Regions from separate parts of the Bradyrhizobium sp. S3.12.5 genome, predicted to be linked through region 2. Evidence: riboswitches for the same ligand, from Rfam matches in the RefSeq annotation. Region 2 holds a riboswitch; each other region holds the start of a gene.
What was found. A riboswitch is a leader RNA that binds a small molecule or an ion and turns the genes downstream of it on or off. The one in region 2 is predicted to bind cobalamin.
Positions count from the first base shown of each region.

Region 1: linked by a shared signal. The riboswitch ahead of ABIC09_RS02395 (DUF1636 family protein) and the one ahead of metE (5-methyltetrahydropteroyltriglutamate--homocysteine S-methyltransferase) in region 2 are both predicted to bind cobalamin.
Region 3: linked by a shared signal. The riboswitch ahead of ABIC09_RS02315 (TonB-dependent receptor) and the one ahead of metE (5-methyltetrahydropteroyltriglutamate--homocysteine S-methyltransferase) in region 2 are both predicted to bind cobalamin.

Region 1 covers NZ_JBEPRF010000002.1:37,767-44,181, forward strand. The annotation lists gene cobN (cobaltochelatase subunit CobN) at 1-393, opposite strand, end outside; gene cobW (cobalamin biosynthesis protein CobW) at 393-1,427, opposite strand; gene ABIC09_RS02395 (DUF1636 family protein) at 1,424-1,798, opposite strand; cobalamin riboswitch at 1,895-2,114, opposite strand; gene cobO (cob(I)yrinic acid a,c-diamide adenosyltransferase) at 2,155-2,790, shown strand; gene ABIC09_RS02405 (cobyric acid synthase) at 2,831-4,279, shown strand; gene cobD (threonine-phosphate decarboxylase CobD) at 4,268-5,233, opposite strand; gene cbiB (adenosylcobinamide-phosphate synthase CbiB) at 5,245-6,186, opposite strand; gene cobU (bifunctional adenosylcobinamide kinase/adenosylcobinamide-phosphate guanylyltransferase) at 6,308-6,415, shown strand, end outside.
Region 2 covers NZ_JBEPRF010000031.1:21,541-27,955, reverse strand. The annotation lists gene ABIC09_RS33205 (hypothetical protein) at 90-533, shown strand; partial or broken gene ABIC09_RS33200 (ABC transporter ATP-binding protein) at 748-834, opposite strand; gene ABIC09_RS33195 (EAL domain-containing response regulator) at 1,899-3,113, shown strand; gene ABIC09_RS33190 (4Fe-4S binding protein) at 3,712-3,915, shown strand; cobalamin riboswitch at 4,045-4,238, shown strand; partial or broken gene metE (5-methyltetrahydropteroyltriglutamate--homocysteine S-methyltransferase) at 4,340-6,415, shown strand, end outside.
Region 3 covers NZ_JBEPRF010000002.1:21,903-28,317, forward strand. The annotation lists gene ABIC09_RS02315 (TonB-dependent receptor) at 1-1,897, opposite strand, end outside; cobalamin riboswitch at 2,015-2,216, opposite strand; gene ABIC09_RS02320 (histidine phosphatase family protein) at 2,289-2,861, shown strand; gene cobT (nicotinate-nucleotide--dimethylbenzimidazole phosphoribosyltransferase) at 2,862-3,914, opposite strand; gene cobF (precorrin-6A synthase (deacetylating)) at 3,925-4,674, opposite strand; gene cobA (uroporphyrinogen-III C-methyltransferase) at 4,671-5,402, opposite strand; gene ABIC09_RS02340 (cobyrinic acid a,c-diamide synthase CobB) at 5,399-6,415, opposite strand, start outside.

The DNA of each region.
Region 1 (6,415 bases), on a different contig from region 2:
CGGCAAGGTGGAATAGGCATCGAGCCGCGTGTCGTCACGACCATCAGCCGGCAGCACGGCGAGCACGATGTTGCGATCCTTCGCCAGCTGCTGCAGCGCCGCCAGCCCGTACGGCCAATAGGACTCACCGCCGATCAGCCGCACCAGGATGCCGCGCGCCCGCGACAACGTGCGCTCGATATAGGTGTCGACCGAGAGCGGATGACGGAGCTCCGCGAGATTCGCCAGCCGCAGCGACGGCAGGCTGGTGCGGCCGCGGCGCCAGCCGGCCGCGAACGCCGCGAGGTCGGAATCCGAGTACGAGAGCACCACGAGATCGGCCGGGTCCTGGCCGATGTCCCTTGGCGTCGCGGTCTCCTCGAGACCGCGGCTCTCGCGGAAGACGACGTGCATCAGACTCCCAATCCCGCCTTGATCGCGGCCGCGTCGATATCGCCGTGCTCGCCGATCACGACGAGCTTTGACTGCCTGTGACCCGCGCCCCAGGGCTTGTCGAACTGATGCCGCACACGCTCGCCGACGGCCTGCAGCAGCAGGCGCATCGGCTTGCCCGCGACCGCGATGTAGCCCTTGACGCGCAGCACGTTCTGCTCACGTGACAGCTTCTGGACCGATGCGACCAGTGCATCGATGTCAGTGACCTCAGGAAGATCGATCACGACGGAGGCAAAATCGTCGTGCTCGTGGTCCTCCTCGCCATCATGATGCGAGGGGCGCGCGGCGAGATCGTTCTCGGCGGCAGCACCGAGGCCAAGGATGACGCGCGCATCGATCGCGCCGTCGGTCACCGGCAGCATCGGTACGCGGCGCGGCATCTCGGCGGTGATCAACGCCTTGGCGGCCTCAATGCCGGCTGCGCCCGCAAGATCGGCCTTGGTCAGCAGCACGATGTCGGCGCAGGCGATCTGGTCCTCGAACACTTCCGACAGTGGCGTCTCGTGATCGAGATTGTCGTCCGACGCACGTTGCGCTTCGACCGCAGCCGGATCCGGCGCAAAGCGGCCGGCGGCGACCGCCTCGGCATCGGCGAGCGCGATCACGCCATCAACCGTGATGCGCGAGCGGATCTCCGGCCAGTCGAACGCCTTCAGCAGCGGCTTTGGCAGCGCCAACCCCGAAGTCTCGATCAGGATGTGATCGGGCCGCACCGGGCGAGCCAAGAGCTTCTCCATGGTCGGAATGAAATCATCCGCAACGGTGCAGCAGATGCAGCCATTGGCGAGCTCGACGATGTTCTCTTCGGGGCAGTTCGCATCCGCGCAGGACTTCAAGATCTCGCCGTCGACGCCTTCGCTGCCGAACTCGTTGACAAGCACGGCGAGCTTCTTGCCGTTGGGATTGGCGAGCAGATGCTGGATCAGCGTCGTCTTGCCGGAGCCGAGAAAGCCGGTGACCACCGTCACAGGGACTTTTGCGAGCGAGTTCATTCGGCGGCCTCCGGCAACACGGCAATGGGGGGAATGCGGGCAAGCGACTGCTTGCGGAAGATCTCAGGCCTGCTGCGCCACGGCACGAGGCCATCGGGCGCGGCGGCATAGGCGGCAGCGCCCGCGACCACGTCCTGCGCGTTGGCATCCGACAGCCGGCCATAGACATAGGACCAGCGGCCGGGCGCGCTGAGCGCCACCGAGCAGCCCTGGCTGCATGCAGACAGGCATTCGACGGGAACCACATTGACGCCGTCGGGCACGCCGGCCTCGAGGATCGCTCCATGCAGGCGCTTGCCGGGTGTCGCCTCGCCTTCGCTCGGCGTCTCGCCGGCACGGCAGGTGATGCAGACGTGAAGTGTAACGGTCATCGCCTCTTCCAGAAGTATCTGCGGGAGGCGAAGAGGCACACGAACCGTTCTTGCGAAGGCCCGTTTCCCCGTCGCGGAACACCCCGTCCGCCGGTTCAAGAATCGTCCGCGCTGGCAGGTCTCCCGGCTTGCGGAGCAGGGTTTCCCCTTCGATCCCCGCCTTCCCGATCCGCAAGTAGGATCAGTGGCTTTGGGCATCTCTCCGGTCACGGTCGCGGGGGCGGCTGCAGTTTGGACCCAAATCTTGCCGATTCGGACCCTATCGCATTCCCTCTTCGCCTGTCATAGGACAGGAACCAACGCCGGGTCACCATTTGCCCCCGGCCGCCTCTTGTCAAGCCGAAGGACCGGGTACGATGACGCCTGAACCGGATACAAAAACGGCCGCGGAAGCCGACGCCAGGCATGCCGCGAAGATGGCGAAAATCAAGGTCGCGCGCGACAAGATCATGGCGACCAAGAGCGGCGAAAAGGGCCTCATCATCGTCCATACCGGTGCCGGCAAGGGCAAGTCCTCCTCCGCCTTCGGCATGATCGTGCGCTGCGTCGCCCACGGCTTCCCCTGCGCCGTCGTGCAGTTCATCAAGGGCGCCTGGGATACCGGCGAGCGGCGCCTGCTCACCGGCCATTTTGGCGAGCTCTGCCAGTTCCATGCGATGGGCGAAGGCTTTACCTGGGAGACGCAGGACCGCGCCCGCGACATCGCGGCCGCGCGCGCCGGCTGGGACAAGGCGAAGGAACTGATTCTCGATTCCAATCTGCGCATGGTCGTGCTCGACGAGATCAACATCGCGCTGCGCTACGACTATCTCGACATCGCGGAGGTCGTCGATTTCCTGAAGACCTCGAAACCGCCGATGACGCATGTCGTGCTCACCGGGCGCAACGCCAAGGACGAGCTGATCGAGATCGCCGATCTCGTCACCGAGATGACGCTGGTGAAGCATCCGTTCCGCTCCGGCATCAAGGCGCAGGCCGGCGTCGAGTTCTGAAGACACCAAGCTCTGAAAAAACCAAGCTCTTAAAAAAACCATGGCGCGCGCATTGATGATCCAGGGAGCCGGCTCGGACGTGGGCAAATCGCTCATCGTCGCCGGTCTCGCGCGCGCCTTCACGCGCCGCGGACTCCGCGTGCTCCCGTTCAAGCCGCAGAACATGTCGAACAATGCCGCCGTCACCATCGATGGTGGCGAGATCGGCCGCGCCCAGGCGCTGCAGGCGCTCGCCGCCGGCGTCGAGCCGCACACCGACATGAACCCGGTGCTGCTGAAACCCGAGACGGATGTCGGCGCGCAGGTCATCGTGCAGGGCAAGCGCATCGCGACCGCGCGTGCACGCGAATACGCGGCGATGAAGCCTTCCTTGATGGGCGCGGTGCTGGAGAGCTTTGAGCGGCTGAAGGCGCGCTCCGATCTGGTGCTGGTCGAAGGCGCCGGCAGTCCGGCCGAGGTGAATCTGCGCAAGGCCGACATCGCCAATATGGGCTTTGCGCGCAAGGCCGACGTGCCCGTCGTGCTGGTCGGCGACATCGATCGCGGCGGCGTCATCGCGCAGCTCGTCGGCATCAAGACGGTGATCGACCCCGACGATGCCGCGATGATCCAGGGTTTTGTCATCAACAAGTTCCGCGGCGATCCCACGCTGTTCGACGACGGCTACAGGCTGATCGAAGCGAAGACCGAATGGCGCGGCCTTGGCGTGCTGCCCTGGTTCGCGCGCGCCGGCGAGCTGCCGGCCGAGGATGCGCTGGGCTTAAGCGACGCGCGCAAGCCAGACCAGTGCAAGATTGCCTGCCTCGGGCTGTCGCGGATTGCCAATTTCGACGATCTCGATCCGCTGAAGCTCGAGCCGGGTGTCGATCTCGTGATTGTGCGTCCGGGCGAAGCGATCCCGGGCGATGTCAGCCTCGTCATCATCCCCGGCTCAAAATCCACCCGCGGCGATCTCGCCTTTCTGCGCGCACAGGGCTGGGACATCGATCTGCTCGCGCATCACCGCAGGGGCGGTCATGTGCTCGGCCTCTGCGGCGGCTATCAGATGCTCGGACGCAGCGTCGCCGACCCTGATGGCATTGAGGGGCCCGCGGGCGACACGCCGGGCCTTGGCCTGCTGGATGTGGAAACTGTGATGAGCCCGCAGAAGACGCTGACGCGTGTGACGGCGGTCCATGCGGCGACGGATCAGCCGGTCCAGGCCTACGAGATCCACATCGGTCGCACCGATGGACCTGATCGCGCGCGGCCGTTCTCCAAACTGAACGGCGAGCCCGAAGGCGCGATCTCACGCGATGGGCGCGTGCAAGGCAGCTATCTGCACGGCCTCTTTACGTCGGACGCATTTCGCAGGGCATTCCTTGCAAAGCTCGACATTCCCGCGGGCGACGAGCCCTATCACGCCAGGGTCGAGAGCGCGCTCGACGCACTCGCCGATCACATCGAAAAGCATCTCGACGTCGAAGGCCTCCTCGCGTTAGCGCGCTAGGACCTCGGCAAGGCGCAACCATTCGGCCTCAGCGCCCGGAAGCCCAAGGCGCAGCCATGTCGGGTTTTGCGCGAAGACGCGGGACCAGATCTGGCCACGCGCGAGCTTGTCCTGCGCGGCACGCGCATCCGGCGCCTCGTAGAGGCGAAACAGGGGCGCACCGCCAACCAGCCGCCAGCCTTGCGACTGCGCGATGTCGTCGAGGCGAACGCAGTCGCGGGCAAGCCGCGCTGACGTCGCCTTGGCCCAGGCGTCATCGCGCAAGGCGCGGCAGCCAATCGCGATCGCCGCGCCCGACACCGGCCATGGACCTGACGCCGCCGCGATTCTGCCGACGTCATCCGCATGACCGATCGCGAAGCCGAGCCGCAGGCCGGCAAGACCATAGAACTTTCCGAACGAGCGCAGGATCAGCAGCCCCGGCCGCCCCGCTTCCGAAGCGAGCGAGAGCTCGGGAATGCCGTCCGCAAAACTCTCGTCGATGACGAGGTGACCGACGCGCGGCAACAGCGCGAGCAGATCCTTCGGCGCATAACGGCGGCCGTCGGGATTGTTGGGATTGACGACGATGGCAAGGTTCGCCCCCGCCAGCGCGTCGGGCGCCCTCACCTCCTCGACCTCCCATCCCGCAGCCGACAGAACGGCGGCATATTCGTTGTAGGTCGGCGCGAGAATGCGCGCGCGGCCGCGCGGCGCGAGTTGCGGGAGCAATTGAATGGCAGCCTGTGCGCCGCCCATCGCAACGATCGGCGCGCTCGTGCCATAGGCATGCCGGGCCGTCTGAAGCAGGGCGTCGAGCTCGGACCGCGACGGCAACGCCTGCCAATGATGCGCGGCGATCTCGCCCACCGGATAGGTGAGCCGGTTGATTCCGGTCGACAGATCAATCCAATCCTCTGCGCGTCCGCCAAAACGCTGCCGGGCCAGATCAAGATTTCCACCGTGCTCGCGCATGCCCTGTTCTTTCACGCGCAGGCCAGGATCGCAAGGAGCCCCGCGAGCAGCAGCATGGCCCGACGGTAGACGGTCAATCCCTCGCCGATGTCGGCCGCAAGCGGATCGCGCGCGCCTCCGTTCAGCCAGGGCTCGTCGGTGATGCTGCCGTGATAGATGCGAGGGCCGCTGAGCCGCACGCCGAGCGCTCCCGCCATCGCCGCCTCCGGCCAGCCGGCATTGGGCGATCGATGACGGCGCGCATCGCGCATCATGCACGACAGCGCAGCGGCTCGTCGCGGCGCCAGCATCACGAACAGAAAGCCGGTCAGACGCGCCGGAATGAAATTCGCGACGTCGTCGATGCGCGCCGCGGCCCAGCCAAAGGCTTCGTGCCGTTCGTTGCGATGGCCGATCATGGAGTCGAGCGTGTTGATCGCCTTGTAGCCCAAAATACCGGGCAGGCCGAACAGCGCACCCCAGAACACCGGCGCGACGATGCCGTCGGACGCATTCTCCGCAAGGCTCTCGAGCGCCGCGCGCGCGATGCCGGCTTCATCGAGCGCGGCGGGATCGCGACCAACGATGCGCGAGACCGCCGCGCGGGCCGCGGCGATGTCGCCGCCCAGCAGGGGACTCGCGACCGCGGCGACATGATCATGCAACGAACGTAGCGCCACCAGCGGCCAGGCCAGGATGCCGGCCAGCGCGATTCCGATCCAACTCGGGGGAAGCAAGGACTGGAGCAGCCAGCCGAGCGCAACCGCGAGCGCAATCACCAGAAGCGCGCCGGCGATGCCGGCAGCGCGGCGGAGCGCCGGCGGGTCAGATTCGCGATTCCAGCCGGCATCGATGGCGGCGATCAGCCCGCCCAGCCAGGTCACGGGGTGGCCGATCCGCGCAAACAGCTTTGACGGCCAGCCCAGCAAGGCATCCACCGCCATCGCCACCACCATCGCGCCCGCAAAACCCACACTGGCCTCCTGTCCCGCCCCTGTTGCGCAAAGCGAGCGGCGAGCGCAAGCCCCCGGGTGCCTGATTTCGGCTTTGTCTTTGGCCACGATTGGTGATTAGTCAGGCCCACAGGAGACCTTCATGGCCGTCATCTTGATCACGGGCGGAGCGCGATCGGGCAAGAGCAAGCGTGCGGAAACGCGCACGCGCGCCTTCCCCGGGCAGCCGGTCTATGTCGCGACGGCCGAG
Region 2 (6,415 bases):
CGGTGCTCCAATGGGGGCCATCTCCGGCTCGCGGCAGCACCAATGCGTGGGGGCTCGCGAGCTTTTGGGTCGGAGGCCAGAACGATCTGATGTTTACGACGCACTGGGAAGAGGTCGCTCCGGGCACGGTCGTGATCGGTCGCATGACGCTTACGGCGCAAAACAATGGGCTATTCAGCTGCACAGCTGAATTTGATGGCTATCCTGCCACGCAACTGACGTCCGAGAACCTTCCGGCCATGGTCGATTGCGTATTAACTTTGGAAGCATACGGTACGGGACCCAATGCGCCTTATCCTGAAGTCTCAGTCACGGAATTCAGTGCAATATCAATTGCCCCGGACTTCGTGGCGGCAAATGTGCGGTGGGCGGCGAGTGGAGGAGCGGTGATAAAGCGGGACGGTGTACCGAGGCTTGTATCGATGTCGCCTATCCGGTGGCCGGCGCATAATGAGGACCGCTTTGCGGATTTCGACACGAGCGACCGTCGGGCAAAACGGCTGTTCGTCAGCGGCGAGAATGCGCGGCCCTGACACGATCACGGCTCAGGCGACGCGAGCAAGTTCTCGGCGTTCCCACTGAGCTAGGCGATAAAGTCAAGCCGGCGCCGACCTGAAGGGTCTTAAGCTCGGGATCACGGCGCCGGGGTTATCGACCGACACCATGGCGCGTTACTACATCAAGAAATCAGGATTGGGCCCGCGCGATGTGAACATCATCGCAGTCGGCAGCGGCGCTCCAGGCTTGGATCAGCGTCTGGGCCATCGCGACACGCTTGCGCTGCCCGCCGGACAATTGATGCGGATAGCGCTCCTCGAACCCTTTCAGGCCGACTTATCTTCAAACCCTTCGGCCAGCCGTCGTATTCGATGATCAGAGACCAAGCGCCGTCAGGGCCGGATAGCTATCCGGAGGCAACGCAACCTCAATCATCTGCCAGCACCGGGCTTCGCCTCCGCATGTACCGCCTCGAGCAAATGCCGACCGTGGTGAGAGCTTCGGAAGTCGCGGGAAATCCATACCTGAAGCACACCGTACGCTCCAGCTGCTTCTCACGGCCTGTACGGCGGAGATGGTGGCGACCCCTACAATCTGCCGTGTGGCTTGTTGCTCGATGACAAAAATGTAGACCTTGTCGGGATCCTGAATCAGGCGACAAGGCCGCCTGCTTCGCGTCTTCAAGGCTGAACTCTGGTCCGGGGCCACCTAGTTCGGAAAGTAGCTTTTCGACCGCTTCTGCGATCGTGTCCTCATCTCCCGGCCGGCCTTTGCGCATAGCCGTGCCCGCGTGGAGCAGGCCTTGCGCTTCAGCGCCAATACGAACACCCGCCGCGTTAGCCCCTCTTGAGGAAAGTCATCGTCAGAAAGATACAGAAAACGCAATTGAGAGCAACTATCAACCTCGGTAGGGAATAGGACCTCCGCACTCGGTATAAGCAACACAGGTGAAGAAAGTGCAAGCTGTTGCCGTTCTCAGAATCGACTGCGACTTGATCAGCTGAGAACTCGTTGTGGACTTTCTTCGATTGGAACATAAATCCACCAGACCGTACATTCGCGCGTGGACAGCCCAAGCGATTGCCGACCGTCGCTCACGAGCGGCTCCATGCTGTAGACCTTGCACCATGATATTCGCCGCGGCCATAGGCGCATCAGCTCGGCGCGTCGGAATGTGAGATGCCCCAAGTCGCGTGCGTCACCCGTACAAAGTTGCGCGAAGTCCACCAGGTGTCATACGCGTGCGCCGACAAAATCGTGTGAACAACATCGCGAAAGATTTTGCACGCTAATGCACCATCTTAAGCTTACCTCGAAGAATCGAAAGATAATGCCAAGCACAGCTTGTTTGGACCTTCGCTCCTCGTTTAAGGGACCATCACGGAACGGGAGTGGTTGCGATGGGGCATGGGCAGGCCGAACTTGTCGGACGAAAACCTGTAATCTTCGGGCACCGTAAGGTGCGGCCGCGAGCGTGCGTGGCGGTCGGAAAGCGGCATCTGCGCGCCTTTCTTCGGGATGTGCTGGAGGGTATGGGGTTTGTTATCAGCGAATGCGGCACTGCTGACGAGTTGTCGCACGTACTCTGCACGGAGTTCCCTGATCTGATCCTGCTCGGCATTGGCTCGGATCGCATCGAGCCTGGACGATTGCTCGAGATACTCGTACGCGAAGAATTTGCGGGCAAAGTGCTGGCGTTCGGCGCCCGCGAGTCGATCATCATCACGGCAGTGCAACAGGTCGGGGGCGAATATGGACTTGCTATGCTGCCGCCACTGAGAACGCCGTTTGCAGCTGAGACGTTGCGCGATCGGGTCGCCATGCTCTTGCCCAGAGAGCCGGCGCCCCGTCCGGCGGTCCATGTCGGAGAAGCCTTACACGCTGGCTGGCTTGAGCTCTGGTATGAGCCGAAGTTTGACGCGTGTACCCTCAGCCGCCGCGGCGCCGAGGCGCTTGTGCGAATGCGGCACCCGACCTGGGGCGTTGTTCCACCGGCCTATTTCATCCCGGAGCCTCACGATCCGCATTTTAGGGAGTTGTCGCAGTTCGTGATCGACCGCGCCATCAAGGATTGGCACTATCTTCTGGAGCACCAAACTTCCATCGATCTCTCCGTCAATCTGCCGGCCGCATTCCTGATTGACCCGCAGGCGGTACGTGATCTCTGTCAGCGCATGCCGTCGCACCCGGATTTCGGCGGCTTGACGATTGAAATCGAGAGCAAGGAGGCCATCCAGAACCTAGATCTCCTGATCGAGGTCGCGCGTGAGGTTCGCTTTCACAACATTGGCTTTGCAATCGACAATGTCGGCACCAATTGGCCGCAGCTCATGGGGGTGGAAAAATTCCCGTTCATGAAGTTGAAAGTGGAACGGCAGTTCATCGCTGGTTGCGGAAATGGGGCCCTGAAGCGAACCGTGTGCCGCCATATCGTTGATCTAGCCAAAGAGTACAGTGTGCGCACTGTCGCCGAAGGTGTGGAGAGCGAGGCCGACCTGATTGCTGTGACCGAACTCGGCTTCGACCTTGCGCAGGGCCATCTGTTCGGAAAGGCCATGCCGCTGAAGCAATTTGCACAATCATCCTTCAGCCCTTCTCCACTTCGTCCAAAATAGTTGCACGACAGGTGGCTAAGCACGGTCAGGCAAAGCGGACCAGCGCTCGTCCGCACTGCTGCGCCTAGTCGGTACCAGGCGTGCTGACAGGCGGTCACTTTGCAAAGCCAGCGTCGCTCCTCCCAGCGCAACTTCATTTCTCTCCGAAGCCACGCGTAGCGTTTTGTAGCACAGACTGTTCTTGGCCAGTCTCAGCCAGTTCCGCGGAGATAACGTTGCAGCCATCAGCGAGGTTTGCACAAAACCTCCGGTCAAGGCGTGTGACCGAAGGTCTGCCGAGATCCGGCGTAGACGCGCGTTGGCTCGCGGCTTTTAGTCGCGCCGCCGGTTCGTAATCGTCGAGCCTCGCTTGGTCCCGCGCTGCTGTGATAGACAAACCTGGCAGCGCGCAGCGGATGAGTCGCGAGTGGCTCTCGGAGTAGGGCCCGAGGGCTCGTATCGCTCGAAATTAAGGCGGCCTGTTGCTGTCGCAGACGCAACATGGTCTCAGACCCGGGCAGCACAATTGCGCGAATTGCCCAGCATTGAGCGCGTCCGTTTGGCACGGCCCTTGAAAGGGATCGCGAATGGCATCGTTCGCCCAAAGGAGTCGGAAGGTATGGCTTACAAGATCGTCGCTTCGCAATGTACGGTTTGCGGTGCATGTGAGTTCGAGTGTCCCAACGCGGCGATCAGCCTCAAGCGCGACATTTACGTTATCGACGCCAAGAAGTGTACGGAGTGCGAGGGCCATTGCGACACGCCGCAATGCGCGGTCGTCTGTCCGGTGCCTGACACCTGTGTCCCGTCTAAGACAGCATAACCAACCCGCGTCGAGAAACCTTCATCGCTCGATTTCGCCTAAGACCGTCATAGCCGACCTAGTACGGCTCGCAATGACTTGGGCAACACGCAGCCAGGCTCGGTGGGTTGACGCATCGAGCCCCGTCCGCAAAATGCCGGAAGTCGTGGTCTCCGGTTTGATCCGGAGCTAAGAGGGAAGCCGGTGTAATCCCGGCGCTGCCCCCGCAACTGTGAGCGGCGAGCCGCTGTCCAACGAAGTCACTGAAGCCAGGCGGCTTCGGGAAGGCCGGACAGCAGCGACGACCCGCGAGCCAGCAGACCTGCCTCGACAAGATATCGTCCACGGGCGGGGTGTCCCGGTGGTGCACCTAACAGCTGTCGCTCACGCGACATTCGCTGCACGCGTCCGCCATGGCCTTTGCCCCAATCATGGGGTCTAAGCTATGTCTATTCGTTCGCTTCCCGTTGCCACACTGGGGACGTCACGCATCGGCCCACGACGCGAGCTCAAGTTCGCGCTCGAGAGCTACTGGGCGGGAAAGTCCAGCGCAGCCGAGCTCCTCGAGGCGGGAAGTGGACTTCGTGCCGCGAATTGGGCACGGCAGAAATCCCGCGGCGCGACCGTCATTCCTTCGAATGACTTCTCGCTCTACGACCATGTGCTCGATACTAGCGTAATGGTCGGCGCCATTCCCGACGTATACGGCTGGACCGGCGGTCCTGTGTCGCGCAAGACCTACCTCACCATGGCATGTGGCGCTCAGGATGGTGGTCACGCTCAGCATGGGCCTGGCGTAGCCGCGCAGGAGATGACGAAGTGGTTCGATACCAACTACCACTACATGGTGCCGGAATTTCAACAGCATCAAATCCTTAGGTATTCCTCTCGAAAGCCGATCGAGGAGTATGAGGAGGCAAAAAGTCTCGGCTCCCAGGGTCCCGTCCTGGTTGGCCCAGTCACTTTCCTGAAGCTCGGCAAAAGCTCAAATCCAGCATTCAATCCGTTGTCGTTGCTCGATCGGCTCCTCCCAGTCTATGTCGATGTTCTCCGCGAACTAGCCTCGCGCGGTGCTGAATGGGTTCAGCTCGATGAGCCATTCCTAGTGATGGACCTGGATGAGGCATTTCGGGCGGCTGTCCGCCGGGCCTATGCTCATTTCGCAAAGGCCGTGCCGGCGCTTAAAATCATGCTGGCCACTTATTTCGGGGCCATCGGCGACAATCTTGAAACAACCTTGGCCTTGCCCGTTGCCGGGCTTCATTTGGACCTGGTTCGGGCGCCCGAGCAGTTGGACACAATTGTGGCCACCGCCCGTAGAGATCTCGTGGTCTCGTTAGGCGTCGTCGATGGGCGCAACGTGTGGCGCTCCAATCTTCCGTCGCTGCTCCGCCACTTGCCCCTCTGGTCAAAAACCTGGGCAGGGACTGTGTTCAGGTTGCTCCCTCCTGCTCGCTGCTTCATGTTCGATCGACATTGAGCTAGAGACCGATCTCGATCCCAATCTGAAGACGTGGCTGGCGTTCTCAGTTCAGAAGATCAAGGAACTTTCGATATTGGGCAAAGCGCTGGCCGGCCATGCTGTCGAGGTGGCCGATTCACTTGCGTTCTCGGAGGACGCCGCCGTCACGCGCGCAACATCCCCCACGATCCACAACGCGAACATCGCCGGACGAATGGCCGCGATCGACGATAGCATGCGTCGCAGTCGCAGCGCATTCACCCAGCGCGCCCACGTCCAGCGCGCCGCGTTCGCATTGCCGATGTTTCCAACGACAACCATAGGATCCTTCCCGCAAATGACCGACGTCCGGAATGCGCGTGCGGCTCATGCACGGGGAGCGCTGAATGACACGCAGTACGAGCACCTTCTGAAAGCGGAGACAGCCCGTACCGTGCAGCGGCGGGAAGATATCGGCCTGGACGTGCTCGTCCACGGTGAGTTCGAGCGCAATGACATGGTTCAATACTTTGGCGAGCAGCTGTTGGGCTTCGCTTTCACCAAGCACGGCTGGGTTCAGTCTTATGGCTCGCGGTACGTTCGTCCGCCTATTCTGTTCGGAGATGTCTCCCGGCCGAAGCCCATGACCGTTGAGTGGTGGCGCTATGCGCAGTCTCTGACCAAAAAACCCGTCAAAGCTATGCTGACCGGACCGGTGACGATCCTGAACTGTTCGTTCGTCCGTGACGACATCCCGCGGAGCGAGACATGCCGACAGATCGCTCTCGCGATCCGGGATGAGGTCATCGAGCTTGAGGCAGCCGGAGCGAGCATGATCCAGATCGATGAGGCTGCGTTGCGCGAGGGATCGCCGCTACGCAAATCGCAGTGGAAGAACTAGCTCGATTGGGCAGTGGACAGCTTCCGCGTTTGCTCCTCGGCGGTCGACGACCGAACTCAGATCCATACCCACATGTGCTATTCCGAGTTCAACGAAATCATCGATGCGATCGCAGCAATGGATGCCGACGTGATTTCAATTGAGACCTCGCGTTCTAAAATGGAATTGCTCGATGCCTT
Region 3 (6,415 bases), on a different contig from region 2:
CACCCTTGGATTCCTGCCGTCCCGCGATGTTGAGCGTCATGCCGCCGGCCGCCGCATAGACATTCTTGCGCACGATATCGTAGGCCGAGAACGACCACTCCGCCCTGTTGTCCCAGAGCACATGCTTGACGCCAGTCTCGTAAGTGCGCGCGGTCGTCAGGTCGAGGTTCTGGGTCGGAGCAAGCAGGAAGATATTGTTGGCCGAGACGTCCGCGCCGGTGGCGTACTGGCTGAAGAAGGTCAGGCCCGGAACGGCTTCCCAGGTGTAGCCGATGCGGCCGGTGACGGGCGCCCAGGATTTCGAGAATGGGAAGTCTGCTTTCACAAGCCCGGCGGGGTCAGTCGAATTGCGGTCAAGCCCAATATGCTCGACGCGCAGACCACCGATCAGCGCAAAGGTGCGCGTCAGCTTCAGCCGGTCCTCGAACGACAGCGCCTCGTTGTCGATGCGCGCGGTCTGCTGCTGTATCGTGAGCGGGCCATAAAAACCGCGGTCGAAATCGACCAGCGGCACAGAATCGCCAAGGGGCTTGAAGGCACCCGGCCTGACGAAGTCCAGGTAGCTCGACGACAGCGTCGTGACGAGACGATTGTCGAAGCCTGCGATATTCGCATCCCAAGTCAGGTCGGTGATGTTGCCGACCAGCCGCTGGCTGTGCGCCACATAGAAGCGGCTGCGATCAACCGTGTTGGTCGCGGTGTTGAACGCCTCGACCTCGTTGTTGAACCAGGAGCGCTCGGCGCCGTAGGCATAGGCCTGGCTCTTCAACGTCAGGTCGGGGGTAAGCTTCAGCTCGAAGCCGCCGCGCAGCCAGACCTCCTGCGCCACGTTGCGATTGTCGAGGACGTTGTAATTGGTGTTGAAGGTGCGGTCGTCGATCGTGATCGGCCCGAGAATCGAATTGTTGGAGGCGACATAGGCGCCCGAGACGATGCCGGCCGTCGCATGCGATCCGCTATAGGCCACCGGCACCAGTGGCGCGCCCCAATAAGCCTTTGAGCGGTCCTCGCGATATTCGATCGCGCCCCAGACCTTGAGGCTGTCGGAGATGCGGTAGTTGAGCTGGCCGGAGACGTCGAGCGTTTTGGTGTTGGTGTCGTCGGCAAAGCCGTTGAGCGTGGAGCGGCTGACGTCGAAGCGGTAGTCGAGCCCCTCGACATTGGTGCTGCCGCCCGAGCCGTAATGCGCGCGGAAGGAGTTCAGGGAGTCGTATGAAAAGTCAGCCTCGTTCCGGATCGGCCCGGTGTGCGGCTGCCTGCTGACGAAGTTGATCGCGCCGCCGGCGGCGCCCTCGCCCGAGATCAGCGAGGCCGGCCCTTTCAGGATCTCCACGGCTTCAAGATTGGCCGTGTCGGTGATCCGCGAGGTCATGTTCTGCGGGCCGATCTTGATGCCGTTGTAGAGCGTGTTGATCTGGCTGTTGGTGAAGCCGCGCATCGAGAAGGCCGACGGCTCCGCCGGATTGTCGCCGGCGGTGACGCCGACCGCGCCCTGGGCGACGTCGGAGACGGTGCGGTAGCCCTGCTCGCGCATGGTCTCGGCGGAGATCACCTCGACGGTTGCGGGCGTCTCGCGCACGGTCAGGCCGAGGCGCGAGGCACTTTCGGCGACCACGTTGCTGTTGAGCGGCGTCGGCGCCGCAGCGATCGGCACGACCGGCTTGGGCGCGGCCGCTGCCGCGGCGGCCCTGCGCGCCGCCGTGCGGCGTGCGCTTGCCGCATCCCGGCCGGCCGGCTTGGTCTGCTTGCGGGATTGCGGCGGCGAGACCTCCACGGGCGGCAGGGGTTCGCGGACCTGCTGCGCCAAGGCAGCTGGCATGTCGATGGCGACAAAAGATGTGAGAGCGGCGGACGCCAGCAGGAAACGGCGTGGTCGTACAATACGGCTAGAAGACACGGTCTTGGACCTCGGTGTGACGTCAGTGGCACGTCACCGCGAACCAAGGTCCCATCTTCCGGCTCATAAGCCTTCCGATGAAGCCGAATGTCTGTACTCCCCGACCGACATCTTCGCGTGTGACCACGGCTGACGGCAGGTCTCCTGGCTCGCGGGTCGTGACCGCTTCGTCGCCTTCCCGGGACCGAGGACCCAGTGGCTTCTGACGAAGGATTCACCGCTTACAGTTGCGGGGGCAGCTACGGCATTGGGGACAATGTCCCCGCACCGCATTCCCTTTTCATCCCCTCTCGGGGAAACCGTCAAAATCATCTAGGGTTACGATCAAGACAGAGTCAATGTACAAGCTGCGCCATTATTGCCGCAGCGACCAACTTCTTTGGAGATAAGCATGGAAGGCGAGACCTTCCTCTGGCTGATCCGGCATGCGCCGGTCGGCGGCGTCAAAGGGACGATCCACGCCGCCGACGCGCCCGCCGATCTCGGCGACCGCGCGCAGCTGGAGGCGCTGCGGCAGCGCTTGCCGCAGGATGCCGCGAGCTATGCCAGCCCGTCACGACGTACGGTCGAGACGGCGCGCGCTCTAGGGCTAGAGCCGGCGTTGGTCACCGAATTCGGCGAGCAGGATTTTGGCGGCTGGACCGGCCGGCGGCATGACGAGCTCGCGGCCGACGGAGGCCAGGCCTATGCGCAATTCTGGAGCGATCCGGCGCGCGGACGGCCGCCAGGCGGCGAGAGCTTTGAGGATCAGGTCGCGCGCGTCCGGCTGGGGCTAGCGCGGATCGGCACAGCTCACGCAACGCTCGTCGTGCATTCAGGCACCATCCGTGCCGCGCTCTGCCTCGCACTGGATCTGACGCCGCAAGCGGCGTTGCGCTTCGTGATCGATCCGCTGTCGCTGACCCGGATCGATCGGCTCGCGACCGGCTGGCGTGTCGTCTCGGTCAATCAGCGCGTGGCCTGATCAAACAGGCCGATCCGGCACGTTGGCCTGCGCGAACGTCGCCATGTCGTTGTGAAGGCTACATGCCGATCGCACCAGCGGCAGCGCGATCGCGGCGCCCGATCCCTCACCGAGCCTGAGATCGAGGCTGATCAGCGGCTGCACGTTCAGCGCGCGCAGCACCAGCCGATGCCCCTGCTCCGCCGATTGATGCGAGGCGAGCTGGAACGGCTGGCACGACGGGTTCAGCCGCACGGCCGCGAGCGCGGCAACGGAGACGATGAAACCGTCGATCAGCACGGGAATGCGCGCCTGCGCGGCTGCGATGATTGCGCCGGAGATCGCCGCAATCTCGAGGCCCCCCACGGCGCACAGGATCTTTTCCGGCGCCGCACCCGCAACGCCATGACGCGCGATCGCCGCATCGATCACGCGCGCCTTGTGCGCCCGGCCCGCCGCATCGACTCCGGTGCCCGTGCCCGCGATTTCCTCGGCGCTGATGCCGAGCAGGCTCGCGGCGATCGCCGCCGACGTCGTGGTGTTGCCGATGCCCATCTCGCCGAAGATCAGCAGATCGGGCTGATTGGCCTGCGCCCGCCCCACTGCGCGCTGGCCGGCCTCGAAGGCGAATGCAAGCTCGGCCGGCAAGAGTGCTGCGTCGATGCTGAAATCGCGGGTGCCAAAGCGCGGCTTGTCCGTGACGATATCAGGCATCGCCATTTCAGCCAGCGTTCCGGCATCGACGACCTCGAGGGTAGAGCCGAGCTCGCGCGCCAGCACCGAGATCGCGGCGCCGCCGGAGGCAAAATTCGCCATCATCGCGATGGTCACGGCCTGCGGATAGGCCGACACGCCCTGCGCGACGATGCCGTGATCGCCGGCGAAGATGACGATCGGCACGCGTGCGGCCCGAGGGCGTTCGGTCGCCTGCAAGGCGGCAAGCTCGATCGCAAGCTGCTCCAGCCGCCCCAGCGCGCCGGTCGGTTTTGTCAGTTGCGTCTGCCGCGCGATCGCGGCCTCGCGATGAGCGGCGGAGATCTCGGGGCATTTCCGGGTGACCCAATCAGGGAGCATGGTGCCTCGCTTACGGCCTGCGCTTGAGAATGTAACTGTCCATGATCCAGCCGTGCCGCTCGCGCGCGGCCTGCCGCGATGCGACGATGCGCGGGCCGATCTTGGCGAGCGCGCCGGACATGATGATCTGATCGGCCATGCCGAGATAGGCGCCCCACCAGATGTGAAGTCCCTCCGGATCGAGCGACTGGAACGCCGTGCCGCCGTCGAGCATCACAACGACTGTGTCGACGCCCACCGGCCAGCCGCCTTCGCGCAAGCGGCGTCCCGTCGTCACCAGAAACGGCTCGCCGATGTCGTTGAGCGGCAGCGCATGGGCCGCGCACAGCGCCTGGATCGACGTGATGCCGGGCACGACCTCGATATCAGGCAACGGATGGAGCCGCCGCGCGATGCGGAGCGAGGAATCGTACAACGAGGGATCACCCCAGATCAGCAGCGCAACCTTGCCGTCACCGCCGGGATGATCGGCGATCGTCTGCGACCAGGTCGCGGCGACCGCGTCGTGCCAGTCGTCGACGCCCTTGCGATAATCGGCCTCGCCGGCGTCGCGCATGGGGAGATCGAACTCGGCGATACGCGTGGTGTCATTGGTGAGCACATCGGCGCAAATCGTTCGTCTGAGATCGGCAAGATCGGATTTTGCCGTCCCCTTGCGTGGGATTAGAACGAGATCGGCGGCATTTATTGCGCCAATCGCCGCACGCGTGAGCTGCCCGGGATCGCCGCAACCGATGCCGATCAGGGAGAGCGTCATCATGACGATCCGCCCTCCGCCAGCGCGCCGAACACGATCACAGCCGCCGTGGAAGCCGCACCGCCGCGCGCGAGCTGCTCGGCAAGCTCGGAAATGGTGGTGCGCACCAGCCGCTCGTCGGTACGGCCGAGGGACTCGGCGAATAGCGCCGGCGTATTCGGCGAAAGCCCGTGCTCGATCAATTTCGCGACCAACGCCGGAAAGGTGCGCCGGCCCATATAGACCACGGTCGTCGCATCAGGATCGGCCAGCGCGGCCCAGTTCAAATTCTGCGGCAGCTCGCCGGTGACATCGGCGCCGGTGACGAATTGCACCCGGCGCGAGGTGTGGCGACGGGTCAGGGGAATGCCGGCCTGCGCTGCGGCAACGCAAGCCGAAGTGACGCCGGGAACGATCTCGTAACCGATACCGGCCTCGCGCAGCGTCTCCAGCTCCTCCTCGAGCCGGCCAAAAATGCCGGCATCGCCCGACTTGAGCCGCACGACGCGCACGCCCGTGGCAGCGTAGTCGACCAGCAAGCGGTTGACGTGGTGTTGCTTGGTCGAGGGCCGCCCTGCGCGCTTCCCGACCGCGACGAGATTGGCGCCCGGGCGCGCCAGATCGAGGATCGCGCCCGAGGCAAGGTCGTCATAGAGCACGACGTCCGCCTCGCGCAGCCGCGCGGCGCCCTTAAGCGTGAGCAGCTCAGGATCGCCGGGCCCGGCGGAAATGAAGGTGACAAAGCCGCTCACCGATCCTCCGCAATTAGATGGAAGAACGTGCCGGTGGCGTGGCCGCGCCACGAGCCGGTTTCGGCGATGACCGCTCCGGTTGCGTCGTGCACGACTGCCAGCGGCGTATCGGGCTGGGCGACGATCGTCGAATAGTGGAATTCATGACCGCGCAGGCGCGCGCCAACCTGATGGCCCGGCATTGGCGCAGCGAGCGCGGCGAGACGATAACCCAGATGCATCCGGCGCTTGGCAAAGCTCGTCTCCAGTCCGAGCAGGCCCGTCATCTCATGACTGATACCGTCGGCGTCGGTCAAAGCAGTTCCCAGCACCATATACCCCCCGCATTCGCCGTGCACGGGTCGTGTCTCGGCGAAGGCGCGCAAGCCGCTGCGGAAGCGCGCATTGGCGGCGATCTTGCCGGCATGAAGCTCGGGGTAGCCGCCGGGCAGCCAGCACACGTCGGCGCTAGCGTCGGGCGCTTCATCCGCCAGCGGCGAGAACGTCGAGATCTCTGCACCCGCTGCGCGCCAGCCTTCCAGCATATGCGGATAGACGAAGGAGAAAGCGGCATCGCGGGCGAGTGCAATGCGCTGCCCCGGCGGCGTCACGTTCAGGCCGTTCGCCGCTGGTTGCACAGACCAGGCGGCCGCGGACCGCAGCACGGCATCGAGATCGACATGCTCCGAGACATAGCGCGCGGCCTCGTCGATCAGCTTTCCGATCTCGGCCTGCTCCTCGGCCTGCACCAGGCCGAGATGACGCTTCGGCAGGCTGATCTCGGCATGACGCGGCAGCGCGCCGAACACGGCGATGCCGGCGTCATTGAGCGCGCGACGCACGAGGTCCTCGTGACGGGGGCTCGCGACGCGGTTGAGCACCACGCCGGCAAGGCGCACGCCGGCGTGATAATCACGAAGCCCTGCGGCAATCGCCGCCGCCGTCTGCGCCTGCCCGGATGGATCGATCACCAGCACCACCGGCCAACCCAGCATCTCCGCGATGTCAGCGGTGGCGCCGGTGCCGGAGACGCC